Linked DNA regions of Chlorogloeopsis sp. ULAP01. Each later gene encodes a partner of the first gene's protein in a complex. Links are inferred from orthologs where the notes say so. Each region holds a gene or a part of one and is shown on either strand. Other genes may lie near its edges.

Region 1 (3,009 bases):
TTTACCAAGCTTAAAGTCTATGCTGGCCCAACTCACCCTCATCAAGCTCAAAAACCTCAAGAACTAAAAATTAGTACTATTCCAGGAGAACAAGATTAATGCAAGCAATAGATAATACTGGCGGTCGTGCCATGTACTGGGGTACTGGTCGTCGTAAGTCCGCCATAGCACGTGTACGCCTAATTCCAGGTAGCGGTCAGCTAAACGTCAATGGTAAACCTGGTGATTTGTATTTCCAGTTCAATCCCAATTACCTGGGAATTATTAAAGCTCCTCTAGAAACTCTGGGGCTGGAAAATGAATATGATATTTTGGTCAAAGCCGAAGGTGGCGGCTTAACCGGACAATCAGATGCAATTCGTCTGGGAGTAGCTCGCGCTCTTTGTCAACTCGATCCAGAAAACCGCTCGCCTTTGAAAACCGAAGGCTATCTTACCCGCGATCCACGGGCAAAAGAACGGAAAAAGTACGGTTTGCACAAAGCCCGCAAAGCACCTCAGTACTCCAAGCGTTAAGCAATTTTGGATTGTGTTTAGCTAGTGGCTAACTATTTGTTGCCATTAATTAGGCTCAAGGCTAAAAGTTATAATCGTAATAAAATCACAAACAAAAAAACAATGGCTAAACCTGGAATTCATCCTGAATGGTATCCAGAGGCTAAAGTTTACTGCAACGGTCAAGTTGTAATGACCGTAGGCTCAACAAAGCCAGAACTGCACGTAGATGTTTGGTCTGGAAACCACCCATTTTACACTGGTACTCAGAAGATAATTGACACCGAAGGTCGCGTTGAACGCTTCCGTCGTAAATACGGCATGACGAACGATCGAGCTTCTGGCGGCAAAAACAAAAAGTAGCGGGTTGGCAGCCTCATTTTACGACGACCCTGCATCTGCTGGGTCGCTTGTCATTAAGGCTTGAGCCAACTTGTTATTTTTTAAGGAGCGATCGCACTCGTTATGGCTGAACAGTATTTACTGGAGAAACTTAAATCTGTTGAACAAACTTTTAACGAATTGACTCGTCGTCTTGCCGATCCCGATACTGCCAAAAATCCAGATGAGTATCAGAAAGTGGCAAAGTCACGTTCTTCTTTGGAAGAAGTAGTCAACACCTATGAAATTTGGAAAACAGCTCAAGAAGAATTAGTAGGGGCGCGTCAAGTCCTCAAAGAATCTCAAGGCGATCCAGAACTGCAAGAAATGGCAGCGATGGAAGTTCAGGAATTAGAAGAAAAAATCGAAAATCTGGAAACTCGCCTGAAAATCTTATTATTACCGCGCGATCCAAATGATGATAAAAACATCATGTTGGAAATTCGTGCAGGTACTGGGGGTGATGAAGCTAGTATCTGGGCTGGCGATTTAGTCCGAATGTATTCCCGCTATGCCGATACTCAAGGTTGGCGAGTTAAGCTGGTGAGTGAATCTCTCGCCGAAATGGGTGGCTTCAAAGAAGCAATTTTGGAAATTCAGGGAGACAACGTTTACAGCAAGCTCAAATTTGAAGCGGGAGTCCATCGCGTACAGCGCGTACCAGTTACAGAAGCTGGAGGAAGGGTTCACACTTCTACTGCTACAGTGGCGATTATGCCAGAAGTAGATGACGTGGAAATTCATATTGACCCTAAAGATATTGAAATGACTACAGCTCGTTCTGGTGGTGCTGGTGGACAAAACGTCAACAAGGTGGAAACAGCAGTTGACTTGATGCACAAACCCACTGGAATTCGGATTTTCTGTACCGAAGAACGCAGCCAGTTGCAAAACAAAGAACGGGCGATGCAGATCTTGCGGGCAAAGTTGTATGAAATGAAGTTACGCGAACAACAAGAAGCAGTAACTTCCATGCGGCGATCGCAGGTTGGTACAGGAGCGCGTTCTGAAAAAATTCGCACCTACAACTATAAAGACAACCGGGTTACCGACCACCGCCTTGGTCAAAACTATTCGCTCAATACCATTCTAGAAGGGGATTTAGAGTCAGTTATTCAAGCTTGTATCTCTCAAGATCAGCAGGAACGTTTAGCAGAACTTGCTGCTTCTGGTGTATCTCAATAATAGACTCTTTTATTTCTTTGATTTTATTAGGTTGTAGACAACCGCTTGTTGTGCTTTTGCTTAAAGCATATTCAGGCGGTTTTTAATTTGTCCTGAAAATGATGAGAGAGCCAGAGGCTCTATTTCTCGTTACCAGGTTGAACCTGGTAACGAGGGTTTGTGGAGTTTGAATTTTTATCTACCCACGCCTATGTATTGGAAGCCAGCTCTCACCATTTTTTCAGGATCGAGGAAGTTACGACCATCAATCATGACAGGGTGACTCATCAATTTTGCCATCTGGGCATAGTCAAGATTGTTGAACTGCTGCCACTCGGTAACTAATACCAAAGCATCACAACCATCAGCAAGTCTTTCGGGATCGGTTTCTACTAATACACCTGTCAAACCATCACGCAAACCAGATTGGGACACAATCGGATCGTATGCCTTAACTTTGGCTCCTAGTCTGTTAAGTTGCTCAATGAGATTGAGTGCTGGAGCATCACGCATATCATCGGTGTCAGGCTTGAAGGTTAAACCAAGTAATCCAACTGTCTTTCCTTTGAGGATTTTCAATGCTTGTTGGAGCTTTTCCACAGCAATCAAGCGTTGGCGTTGGTTAACACAGACAGCAGATTTCAGTAGCTGTGCTTCATAACCGTAGTCATCGGCAGTGTGAATCAGTGCAGCCACATCTTTGGGGAAGCAGGAACCACCCCAGCCGATCCCAGCGTTTAAGAATTTGTTGCCAATTCGAGAGTCTAAACCGATACCTTTAGCTACCTGAGTAACATCCGCACCAACGCGATCGCAAATGTTGGCAACTTCATTAATAAAGCTAATCTTGGTTGCTAAAAAGGCGTTAGCAGCATATTTAATCATTTCTGCCGAACTCAGATCTGTTACCAACACGGGTACTGGTGGTAGAGACTGGTCTTGGGCATATTTACGCTCGACAATTGGAGCA
Region 2 (10,336 bases), on another replicon or contig:
AATTCGTACAGTTGGTGCAACCTTGGGTCAAGATAGCATTTTCAGCAGTATTTGGGCAGGCGTTGGAGGGCTGGTTTTAGTATTAATATTCATGGTCTTATATTACAGACTGCCGGGACTAATTGCGGATGTGTCCCTTGTCATCTATGCTCTACTTTGTTGGGCTTGTTTTATTTTATTGGGCGTCACTCTCACACTACCAGGAATTGCAGGTTTTATTCTCAGTATTGGTATGGCAGTCGATGCTAACGTACTCATTTTTGAGCGCACAAGGGAAGAATTACGAGCCGGTAAAAGCCTTTATCGTTCTGTAGAGTCAGGCTTTTACCGTGCTTTTTCCAGTATTTTAGATAGTAATGTCACGACTTGGATTGCTTGTGCAGCTTTGTTCTGGTTGGGATCCGGTTTGGTAAAAGGCTTTGCTGTAACCTTAGCTTTAGGTGTGGCAGTAAGTATGTTTACAGCAATTACCTGTAGTCGAACATTAATGTTTTTAGCAATATCATTACCATCCTTACGCAAGCCTGAGTTATATTGTCCTAATCTGCCAGCCTCCAATAAGGCAGAGGTGGCTCGATGAAACTAAGTATTAATAAATCGCGATCGCTATGGTGGGCTGTTTCCGCCGCCATTATTCTCGCAGGCATCATCTCAATGGTGATTTCTTGGCAAAATCCCGATATTCGCGCTCCCCTACGTCCTAGTCTGGATTTTGTGGGTGGTACGCGCTTGCAATTTGAACGAGATTGCAACAAACCAGGTAACTGCGATCAGCCTATTGACATCAACGTTGTTCGAGAAGTAGCAAAAGAACAAGGTTTGGGTGACAGCAGTATCCAAATTGTTGCAGACAAAGAAACTGGCAAAGACAACGGTGTATTAATTCGTACCAAGACATTGGATGTTGAGCAGCGTACTAGGCTGCAAAACGCAATTGGTGAAAAAATAGGCACCTTTGACCCACAAAAAAGCCAAATTGACACAGTTGGCCCTACAATTGGACGGGAACTTTTTAGAAGTGGTGTCATTGCCCTGATTGTTTCGTTTATTGGCATCATTATCTATTTGACTTTCCGCTTCCAGCTTGACTATGCCGTCTTCGCCATTATTGCCCTGTTTCATGATGTATTGGTTACGGCAGGAGTTTTCTCAATTTTGGGCTTAGTGCTAGGCATAGAAGTAGACAGCCTATTTGTCGTTGCCTTACTTACAATTACAGGTTTCTCAGTGAATGATACTGTGGTGATTTATGATCGCATTCGGGAAACGCTGAAATTAACTCCCAATCGCCCGATCGCTGATATCGTAGATGATGCCGTCAATCAAACATTGACAAGGTCAATCAATACGACATTAACTACTTTACTAACCTTATTTGCCATCTTTCTATTTGGTGGAGAAACCCTCAAAAACTTCGCTTTAGCCTTGATTATTGGTTTTGTAGCAGGCGCATATTCTAGTATTTTTGTCGCTAGTACTCTTTTGGCTTGGTGGCGAGAACGCAAAGGTGAATCAGTTGGAATGATAACAGCCGAGTCTATGGATGCCTCTGCCGATCAATAGCTAATAGTTTAGTTATTAGTTGTTGGTTTTTAGTTGTTTAAAAGTACAACTAACTACCGCTCGCTACTTAAGTGCATATGGAGCAACCGGAAAATTTTTTAGACACAGAAAACTGTAATTTATCTTTTACCAAACAAGTCGAAAGGCTACACAGACTAACCGTCTACGGCAGATGGTTGTTTGTCGGCATTCTTTGGCTTACTATTGCCCCTGTGTCATTATGGCATCTACGTGAAGAAATAGCGTTGTGGCGGCAATACTTTACCTGGGTAGCAGTCAGATACGGGCTTGCCTACCATCCCATTGCTACCATTGGTCTAGCTTTTTGTATTGGTATGACAGTTGCTATTTTAATTTGGCAAAGCCGGAATATCTTACTGGGTTTACCACAGCAAGAAAAGCAACGTCTTGAACAACAAGTATATCGAATACGGCAGCAAGGGCCGAGTCATCCTCTCTGGAAGTGGATTTGTCATTAAATCTTGAATTATTCTCTCGCAAACTAGTTGCTATCCAAGCATAAAGGCTGTATCTTGCAAAGCGGAAGTCATCTTAGATACTGCATAAATGTGGTGCGATTTATGAATTCTGCTCAGATTCAGTTTAGCGATCGCAAATCAAAAATAGATCTATGCCAGCTCCAACAGTTATTGAACTTAGCAGCTTTTTGGGCAAAAGGGCGCAGTATCGAAGACTTGCGCACAGCCATTGCCAATAGTGATCCCGTCATTACTCTTTGGCATGGACAAAAACTAATTGGCTTTGCTAGAGCAACTTCTGATGGTATTTATCGTGCCACTATTTGGGATGTTGTCATTCATCCTGACTACCGTGGTAATAAGCTTGGAAGTAAGCTTGTAGAAACAATATTAAGCCATCCTCGCATCAACCGGGTAGAACGTGTTTACCTAATGACCACTCACCAACAGCAGTTTTATGAAAAAATAGGCTTTCAACACAATACTACAACTACGATGGTGTTGCAAAATCAATCTCACCTTGGTTGCCTTACACCTGGAGAAATACAGCTTCAAGAAACATCAAATCATTAAATTAGAAGGCAGAGGGCAGAGAGCAGCGCGCCCTTGCGGGTTAAGCGCGTCGAGTGCGACTGCCCAGAGGCAGTAGGCAGTAGGAAAAAGCTTATTCTGCTTAGTTTCTAACCATCTGCATTTTACTTTTAATTATGTCTAGCTAATGAAGCAAGGGGATAAGAGTGGAAGGGGAGAAAGTATTTTTTGGAGAGTTAATCAGGAAAATAAAATTAGTAATTCTGCGCCTCTACACCTTTAGTAACGAGGGGAATAGAAAGTTGCAACCTAATCATATCTTCAGTTGTTGCTTGAGCATCAGGAAAAGGAATAATTTCCAACTTGCTCCCCATTACTTCCAATAAGACTTGAGCAAGCAATAAGTTCATACCTGCTAAAAATTTTGGGTTTTCTTCGTTACTTTCAGATGGTAGGTGTTCTGATTTAATTAAATCTATTGACTCACTTTGAGAAACAGCATAGAAAGGTACATCCAACCAGATGTGAACCAAATTATTTGCACTTGCAACTTGAGAAGAAATATAAATGCTGCCTTCCTCCGTTTGAGCAATGACAGCTTCGATTAAATATAGTAGTGCTTGTCTGCACCAGCGAAAATCTATAAAAATTTGAATTTCTGGATCAGGTAATAATACCTTAAAGGGAAAATTGCGATTTTCCGCTAGCATATAAGTTAAATCGTAAACTTCCTGTAAGAGTTCAGCTAGCGACTGCGATTGCAAATCTAATTTACTTGTACCGTGTTCTAACCTAGCAATATTTAAAATTTCATCGATTAATTTTAAGAGCTTTAATGCCCTTTCCTGAGCTTGGTGGATAAATTCTCGCTCTTCTTCTGGGTTTTCACACAAATTGGATAAAATTAACTGATGTAACCCAATTAAACCATTAATGGGCGATCGCAATACATGGGTAGTCCGTGCTAAAAATCCCGCTTTAAACTGGCTCATTTCTTGTGCCATATGATAAGCCAGTTGAGTTTGCTTGAGTTGTTCTTGGAGTTTTGCTATATTTTGCTGTTCTACTGGCAATACTAGAGAACTAGATGACTTTTTTGTCCGCAGCAGTAACCCATTCACACCCATTCCTAATAATAATCCTGCTCCCAAATAGATCCAATTACTCCAGTCCATAATTTATTTAGCAAAAATATTAACTTTTTAATTGACCACCAAGGCGTAGAGTAAAGTTCCGGAGTAGTTTTAATAGAACAGGTATTTTGTTGATTTTACAAACCAGCTAAAGCATCAGTAAGCTAGAGGATCATATGAAAAATCACACAACTAGGAAATGAAAACTGTCTTTCCTACCAACGGATACGGCGCTTTGCGTCTACTGCCCTTTGCCTTATTTTCAAGCCAGATCTCAAACTAACTTAATTCCACCTTGCCGTAAAATTTGCCAATCTTTCCCAGTCCATTTAGCAACAGTAGAAGGTACTCCATTTCTCGGTATTTCATTTTCGCACTCATTTGCAGATAATGTCAGGACTTCGGGAAATTGAGCTTCGATTTCTGCCATTGTTCTTAAAGCTGGCTGACCTGATAGATTAGCACTAGTAGTGGCAAGTGGCCCTGTTTGTGCCAAAATTTTTTGAGCGATCGCACAATTAGGTACACGAATGCCAATTGTAGTTGGATCGATAGGATTCATCGCTTTTGGTACTAAAGCGGAGGCAGGTAAAACTAGAGTTAGCGCTCCTGGCCAGTATTTATTTGCTGTTTGCTGCCAAATTTGATACTCATCAGCATTACCGTTGACAAAAGCCCAAAGCTCTTCTGCTCTAGCCGCCATCAATATTAAAGGTTTATCCGGACTACGTCGCTTGGCGGTAAAAATTAATTCCCCCTGCTCTGGTATGGCTGCCAGCGCAGGAACGGTATCTGTGGGAAAGCTCACTAATTTACCTGCTCGTGCCGCAGCTACGAGTGCATCTAGAGAAACTTGCGTCATCTGACAAATTATGAATAATAAAATCTAAAATATAAAACTTATTTATACTTCATCAATACCTTTACCAAAATCCAACACCCTAAAAGGGTGTCGCTATACTAACAAAGGCTGCGGAGGCAGCCTGTAAGGATTTCAGCCTACGAAGGTGGGCTTTGTTTGTGTAGCCCCAGGCTGCCAACCTGTGGGCGCTTCTTGATAATTCATCATTCATAATTTCTTGGCAACAGCGAAGCGTTCGATCCCTGCTAAATCGGTGTGAATCTCAATATCGCCATAGCTACCTTGGTTTTGCACCATTTCTCGTACTACATCCGCTTGCCCTGCCATCATCTCTACCAGCCACACCCCACCCGGATGTAAGTAAGTATAAGAAGTTTCGATTAAATGACGTATACAAGCCAAACCATCAATGCCTCCATCTAATGCCAGTTTTGGCTCATGATTCATCACTTCTGGTTGTAACTCAGATACGAGTGTGGTGGGAATATAAGGAGGGTTTGACACCATACCACTGAATTGTCCTTTTAAAGATTCCAGTGGTTCCCACCAATAACCATGATAAAAGTGTATGCGATCGCCAAAACCATAATTTTGAGCATTTTGTTGAGCAAGCAAAAGAGCTTCTCCAGAGCAGTCAACAGCGTGGATTGTCGCTTTCCTAAAGACATCTGCAAGCCCAAGAGCGATCGCTCCACTGCCCGTTCCTAAGTCTGCCCAATGTCCTTGTTCTAGACACAAATTTTCCTGGCTCTTACAAACAGTAGCAACTGCTAAATCAATTAAACACTCTGTTTCTGGTCTAGGAATTAAAACCGCAGGAGACACTACAACTTTAAACTGTCGCCAAGGTGTCACTCCTGTAATGTATTGTACTGGTAGACGCTCATGCAGGCGTTTTTGCCACAGCACCTCTAATTCTTCTAAAGGCAGCCGCAGCTTAATTTGCGGCCAGTCTTTAAACAACTCTAAACGTAGTGCCAAACTATCTAAACCAGCAACCTCTTGCAACAGCCAATCTACTTCAGCAGGTGGCACATCAGCAGCGATCGCCGATTGAATCGCTTTTGTGCGCCACTGCCAAACTTGCAAACCAGAAGTATCTTTTGGCTGTTTTTCTGCCATACATTAACAGTTATCAGTGATCAGTTATCAGTTAATCAACCCTAGCTAAAGTGTAGGGAATTTGAACCAGGAAAATAAATTTGCTTTTTTCTATTCATTACTCTGATTTTTAAAACTGTTCACTGTTTACTGATAACTGAGTGTAGTTATTTTTTCGGTTGAGCAGGTGGTGCTTGGTTAGAAGCACTATTTTTAGGAAGTGACTGGATATACTGTCTAGCCTCTGGAGACGGGAAAAATACTACTTGCTCCAGCCACTTGTCGTTTTTCTCCTGTAAGGTTTTTATAATTCCATCAACATCCACTACTTGGATATCGGCTTTAGGAAACTTTTGCTTCACCTGCTTCAACAAGTTGTCGGCGTCTTGCTTGCTTGTAAACAGAGGAATATATTCCTTTTTATCAGAACCCAATTCAATTGGGACATACCCTTTATCTGGTGCGAATCTCACAAGAAAAATAGGTACGCTCCTAAACTGTTTTATATCTTGACCGCTTTGCCGCAATAATTCCATTGCTCCTTGAATTTCCCGATCTACGGGTTTGAAAGCAAAGAATAGGCGATTTGGCTGATTTTTAGTTTTTTGTAATTGCTGATAAATTACTCCTAACGGCACTGCTGTTACCTGTAAACTTTTTAGCATTTCTGCTTGTTTTGGGTCTTTTTCTGGAGCATTCCGTAGCTGGTTGACAAAAGTTTGAGCTTCTTGCTGGCTCATATAAACACCTGTCACCGAACTGCCTTTTTGGGCATTTTGTCCTTCTAAGGGGCGGCTGAGTGGCAACCCTTGAGGATTTGTGATTAAAAATACTGGTACTTGATCCAGTATTTGTTTTATTTTTTGCTCTGATAATGCTAGTACTGGGGCATTTCCGCTTAAAAAAGTTGACAGCAGAGTACTCCCCACCAAACCTAATGTTGTACCCCAGCGAACCAATGAATTCATGACTTCTCCTAGCATCAATACTTCAATCAAGTCACATGAACAATAAAATTGGCACAGCACCAACTAGTTTCAGTTATGATATCCCGATCGCTAGTTGATTGTGCTTGGATTTGTCAATTCACCTTGAGATTGACTTCAAAATCCTGTAGATAGATGCTTGTTGTATTTTGCTTCCAGGCGAAGAGAAATTTTCCGCTACTGGAGATGACAAATGCCATTTTATTGCTTTTACTTGGCATCGTTGACTCTACAGGATAGTAAATAGTTCCATCCATCATAATCAACTCATGTGTTAAATCTGACGTAAGATTATCAAAGCTATAAAAATTTAGTTTTTATTTTTGTTAATTTAATAGACTTTTTTAAAATTAGCCAAAAATACGTGAAGTAAAAATACGCATCTTCTAGGAATTATAAATTACTTATATTTTTTTCAGCCATCCAAAATTAAAATATAGTCAAGTTTTGTTTTTTCCTTAGAGAATATAAAAAACTCCAGAACTGATAACCAGTTCTAGAGTTGTAAAAAATTATTTTATTTAAGTCGGGATGACAGGATTTGAACCTGCGGCATCCTGCTCCCAAAGCAGGCGCGCTACCAAGCTGCGCTACATCCCGGTTTCACTATTCTACAACAGATTTGGCATTAGCAGCCAGTTATCAGAGAAACTGCACAGCAGAAGATATGCACTCTTTTAAAGAGTATAAGCAAGTTGATTGTCTGTCAACCACTATCACTATGTAAAGCCTGTGCTAAAAATTTCGTACTTCAAAATCTCTGCAAGCGTGATTGAAACTGATGACACCAATAGCTGCTGTTATGTAGAAGTTATTGGGGATACCAGAACATTCCTTTAATGCCTTCTGGATCAGACATGAAACCCAAACTTCGATAAAAGTCTACAACATGGGGATCGGCAAACAGAGTAACATTACTAATTTCTTCACCCCTAAGTTTCTTAAGCACATATTTCATCAACGCTTTACCCAGCCCTTGGCCTTGGAAGTCTGGATGAACTACCACATCCCAGATAGTAGCGTTAAACGCATGATCTGAGGTAGCACGGGCAAAACCAATGAGCCGCCTTTGATTTCCTCGCACTTGCCACATTGAGGCAACGAGAAAACTATGCTCAATAGCTTTTTTTACTTTTCTTAAAGGACGACGCGACCAACCAACGGCATCACAGAGTTCTTCAAGTTCGTATAAATCAATATCTCGTTCTGTGCTAAAAACAATGCGAGCCTCCTGCGAAGGAGCTCCACTAACGCTAGTGGCACCAGAGTTGCTCGCAGCTTCTACTGTATGCTCTTCAAAAGGAGTTGTTTTTGTTGTCGTGAACGGTTCAGAAGTACTAAACCAAGTTTTCCAAAAACCCATGCCAGCGTGGTTCGGGTAGTATAACTGAATTGGTTTCTAATGAAAGAGTGTTGATTAACGTTTTACTGAACTACCCATTTTTGCTCCCTAACACTTCTATCTTTAAATTAAGTGTTGTTGGAATTTGCAATGGTCTGTATTTCAGAAAGCGCTGATTTCACACCAATCATTTTCAACTTTAGCATTTTGTAGTAAATGCTAGGAGAAATTAACCAAAGGGATCACAATCCAAGACAAAATTGTACATTACACAATTGTATATAACAGCTATGAACGCTTTCGGTTTGATGACAGCAAGTAAGGCTTACACCCAAAGATGGCTTCTGGTTTAAAATCTTCTACATTAGAACTCCTAAAGCGCTTTAACCGCGCTTTCCCTCAGTTTTATGAACAATTTGTCAGCAGTGAGATTCAACTGCAAAATTTGCGGTTAGCCTATCGCCTATATAAATCTAGACGTGCCGTGATCGAGCTCAAACAAGAAGGTAGTAAAAGTGCTTTACATTTTGCTTACCGCAATCAGTCGTTTCTCCTCAGCGATATTTTTGGTGTGCTGGCAGCTTACGGACTAACGATTCACGGTTTGAGTTTATATGGTCAGATTAAACCGCCGATGTTGGTATTTATCAAGCTCCTCGTTTCTCGTGGCAGCAAAGTTCTGAGCGAGAAAACTTCAGAAAATGTCTGTCGGGCGATTCGAGAAGCTTTAGCAGGACGATTTGAAGTAGAAGAGATGCTAGCGGTAGAATTCAATCTTGATACAGGTCTAGAGCAAGTACAAACAGAATTTTACGTCGATCCGGTCTTTCATCTTCCTGCTTTAGTAATTGAAGCTGATAACCAACCGGGACTCTTTTACAAGGTGATGTATGCTATCTGGCAAGAAGACCTTTTGGTCGTGAATGCCAATTTGCTAGTTTGGCGTGGACGCACACGCCTAATACTTTATTTGTTAGGGCCAAATGAAAGTCTGATTCCAGAATATCTAGGTCACAAAATTGCTGAAGGGGTAAAGCAAAGATTGTTAGGCAAGTGAGTCAATAGTTATTAGTAATTAGTCATTAGTTAGTGGGGGTGGGTTTTGCTGATTATCTTGGCGTTCAAACTGATAAATTATCTTTTAAACCCGCACGGCAGTCGCACTCGACGCGCTTAACCCGACGCCAGGTGACGCCAGGTGCTACCCTGCGGGAAGCCGCCCTCTGGGCGTCTACAACGCGCTTAACCCGCAAGGGCGCACTGGCTCCTTTATGCCGGGGAACCCTTACTTTCGCTTATCCACTTCGTGTCTACGCCAGTCGCTACAAGTCGGCAAAGCCGCAAGGGCGCGCTGGCTCACCACCGCACTGGCTCCGCAAGGGCGCGCTGCCTCCCGTACAGTAATTAGTAGTTCTGTTCCCATCTCCCCGTGTCTTGTGTTCTGTGGTGCGTCTACCTCAACTCGCCAATTCTTGGTTGACAGAGTACTACCACTTACTTTCTTCAATCGCACTCGCTCTTAAGGGTACGATAGAAGTATGGCTACCATCGAAATCTTGGGCGTTCCACACGCATACGAACTTACAGCTCCTACGTCCTGCCCTCATACTCTAGTGTTTATTCATGGTTGGCTCAACAGCCGTGGATACTGGCAACCCTTAATTTCCCGTCTGTCTGCTACTTTTCAATGTTTATCTTATGATTTAAGAGGTTTTGGTGAGTCTCAGCCCAACGGGAAAACAGATATTACTCGTGAAGGAACTTCTTTCTACCTGAGTTCCAATGATGGCAGTGATTTTGTTGATCCCTTTGATTCTCTTTATACGCCAGCTGCTTATGCACGGGATTTAGCAATTTTGTTAGAACAGCTTCATATTACCAGTGCTTGGCTCGTTGGTCACTCCTTGGGAGGGACGATCGCTCTTTGGGAAGCTGCTCAAAACCCTGATCGCGTCCAGGGAGTAATCTGTGTCAACGCAGGTGGTGGTATTTATCTTAAAGAAGCTTTTGAGCAATTTCGCTCGGCTGGACAACGATTTTTGCAGATTCGTCCTCGCTGGCTCTGGCAACTACCTTTGATTGATTTGCTCTTTAGCAGGGTAAGTGTGGCGCGTCCTTTGGAACGTCATTGGGCGCGTCAACGGGTAATCGATTTTGTTGTAGCCAACCCAGAAGCAGCCCTGGGAACACTGCTAGACTCCACAACCGAAGAAGAAATTAACCGCTTACCTCAACTTGTATCCCAACTGAAGCAGCCAGTTTACTTCTTAGCCGGTACTGAAGATAAGGTGATGGAACCAAAGTATGTCCGTCACTTAGCTAGTTTTCATCAGTTATTT

What was found.
Region 2: the proteins of prfA (region 1) and prmC are in contact, whole or in part, in a crystal structure (PDB 2B3T), measured with the Escherichia coli proteins. The link is inferred for Chlorogloeopsis sp. ULAP01 from one-to-one orthologs.

The regions. Positions count from the first base shown.
Region 1 is NZ_JAUDRH010000007.1:278,448-281,456, forward strand. What follows is about bases 129-3,009. They hold prfA (peptide chain release factor 1), read left to right. Parts: upstream 129-959; coding sequence 960-2,060; downstream 2,061-3,009. Other genes in these bases: rpsI (30S ribosomal protein S9), read left to right, coding at 129-515; rpmE (50S ribosomal protein L31), read left to right, coding at 618-857; QUB80_RS16090 (UDP-glucose dehydrogenase family protein), read right to left, coding at 2,235-3,009. Outside these bases: rplM (50S ribosomal protein L13), read left to right, coding at 1-99; more of rpsI, read left to right, coding at 99-128. UniProt on the Escherichia coli protein: Peptide chain release factor 1 directs the termination of translation in response to the peptide chain termination codons UAG and UAA.
Region 2 is NZ_JAUDRH010000003.1:455,188-465,523, forward strand. What follows is about bases 3,734-6,640. They hold prmC (peptide chain release factor N(5)-glutamine methyltransferase), read right to left. Parts: upstream 5,691-6,640; coding sequence 4,776-5,690; downstream 3,734-4,775. Other genes in these bases: QUB80_RS08240 (sensor histidine kinase), read right to left, coding at 3,734-3,748; QUB80_RS08245 (L-threonylcarbamoyladenylate synthase), read right to left, coding at 3,981-4,568; QUB80_RS08255 (Tic22 family protein), read right to left, coding at 5,837-6,637. Outside these bases: protein translocase subunit SecD, read left to right, coding at 1-580; protein translocase subunit SecF, read left to right, coding at 577-1,563; QUB80_RS08230 (hypothetical protein), read left to right, coding at 1,641-2,042; QUB80_RS08235 (GNAT family N-acetyltransferase), read left to right, coding at 2,145-2,615; more of QUB80_RS08240, read right to left, coding at 2,828-3,733; QUB80_RS08260 (hypothetical protein), read right to left, coding at 6,751-6,915; QUB80_RS08270 (GNAT family N-acetyltransferase), read right to left, coding at 7,467-8,018; QUB80_RS08275 (hypothetical protein), read left to right, coding at 8,335-9,054; QUB80_RS08280 (hypothetical protein), read right to left, coding at 9,119-9,250; QUB80_RS08285 (hypothetical protein), read right to left, coding at 9,283-9,504; QUB80_RS08290 (alpha/beta fold hydrolase), read left to right, coding at 9,536-10,336. UniProt on the Escherichia coli protein: Methylates the class 1 translation termination release factors RF1/PrfA and RF2/PrfB on the glutamine residue of the universally conserved GGQ motif, i.e. on 'Gln-235' in RF1 and on 'Gln-252' in RF2.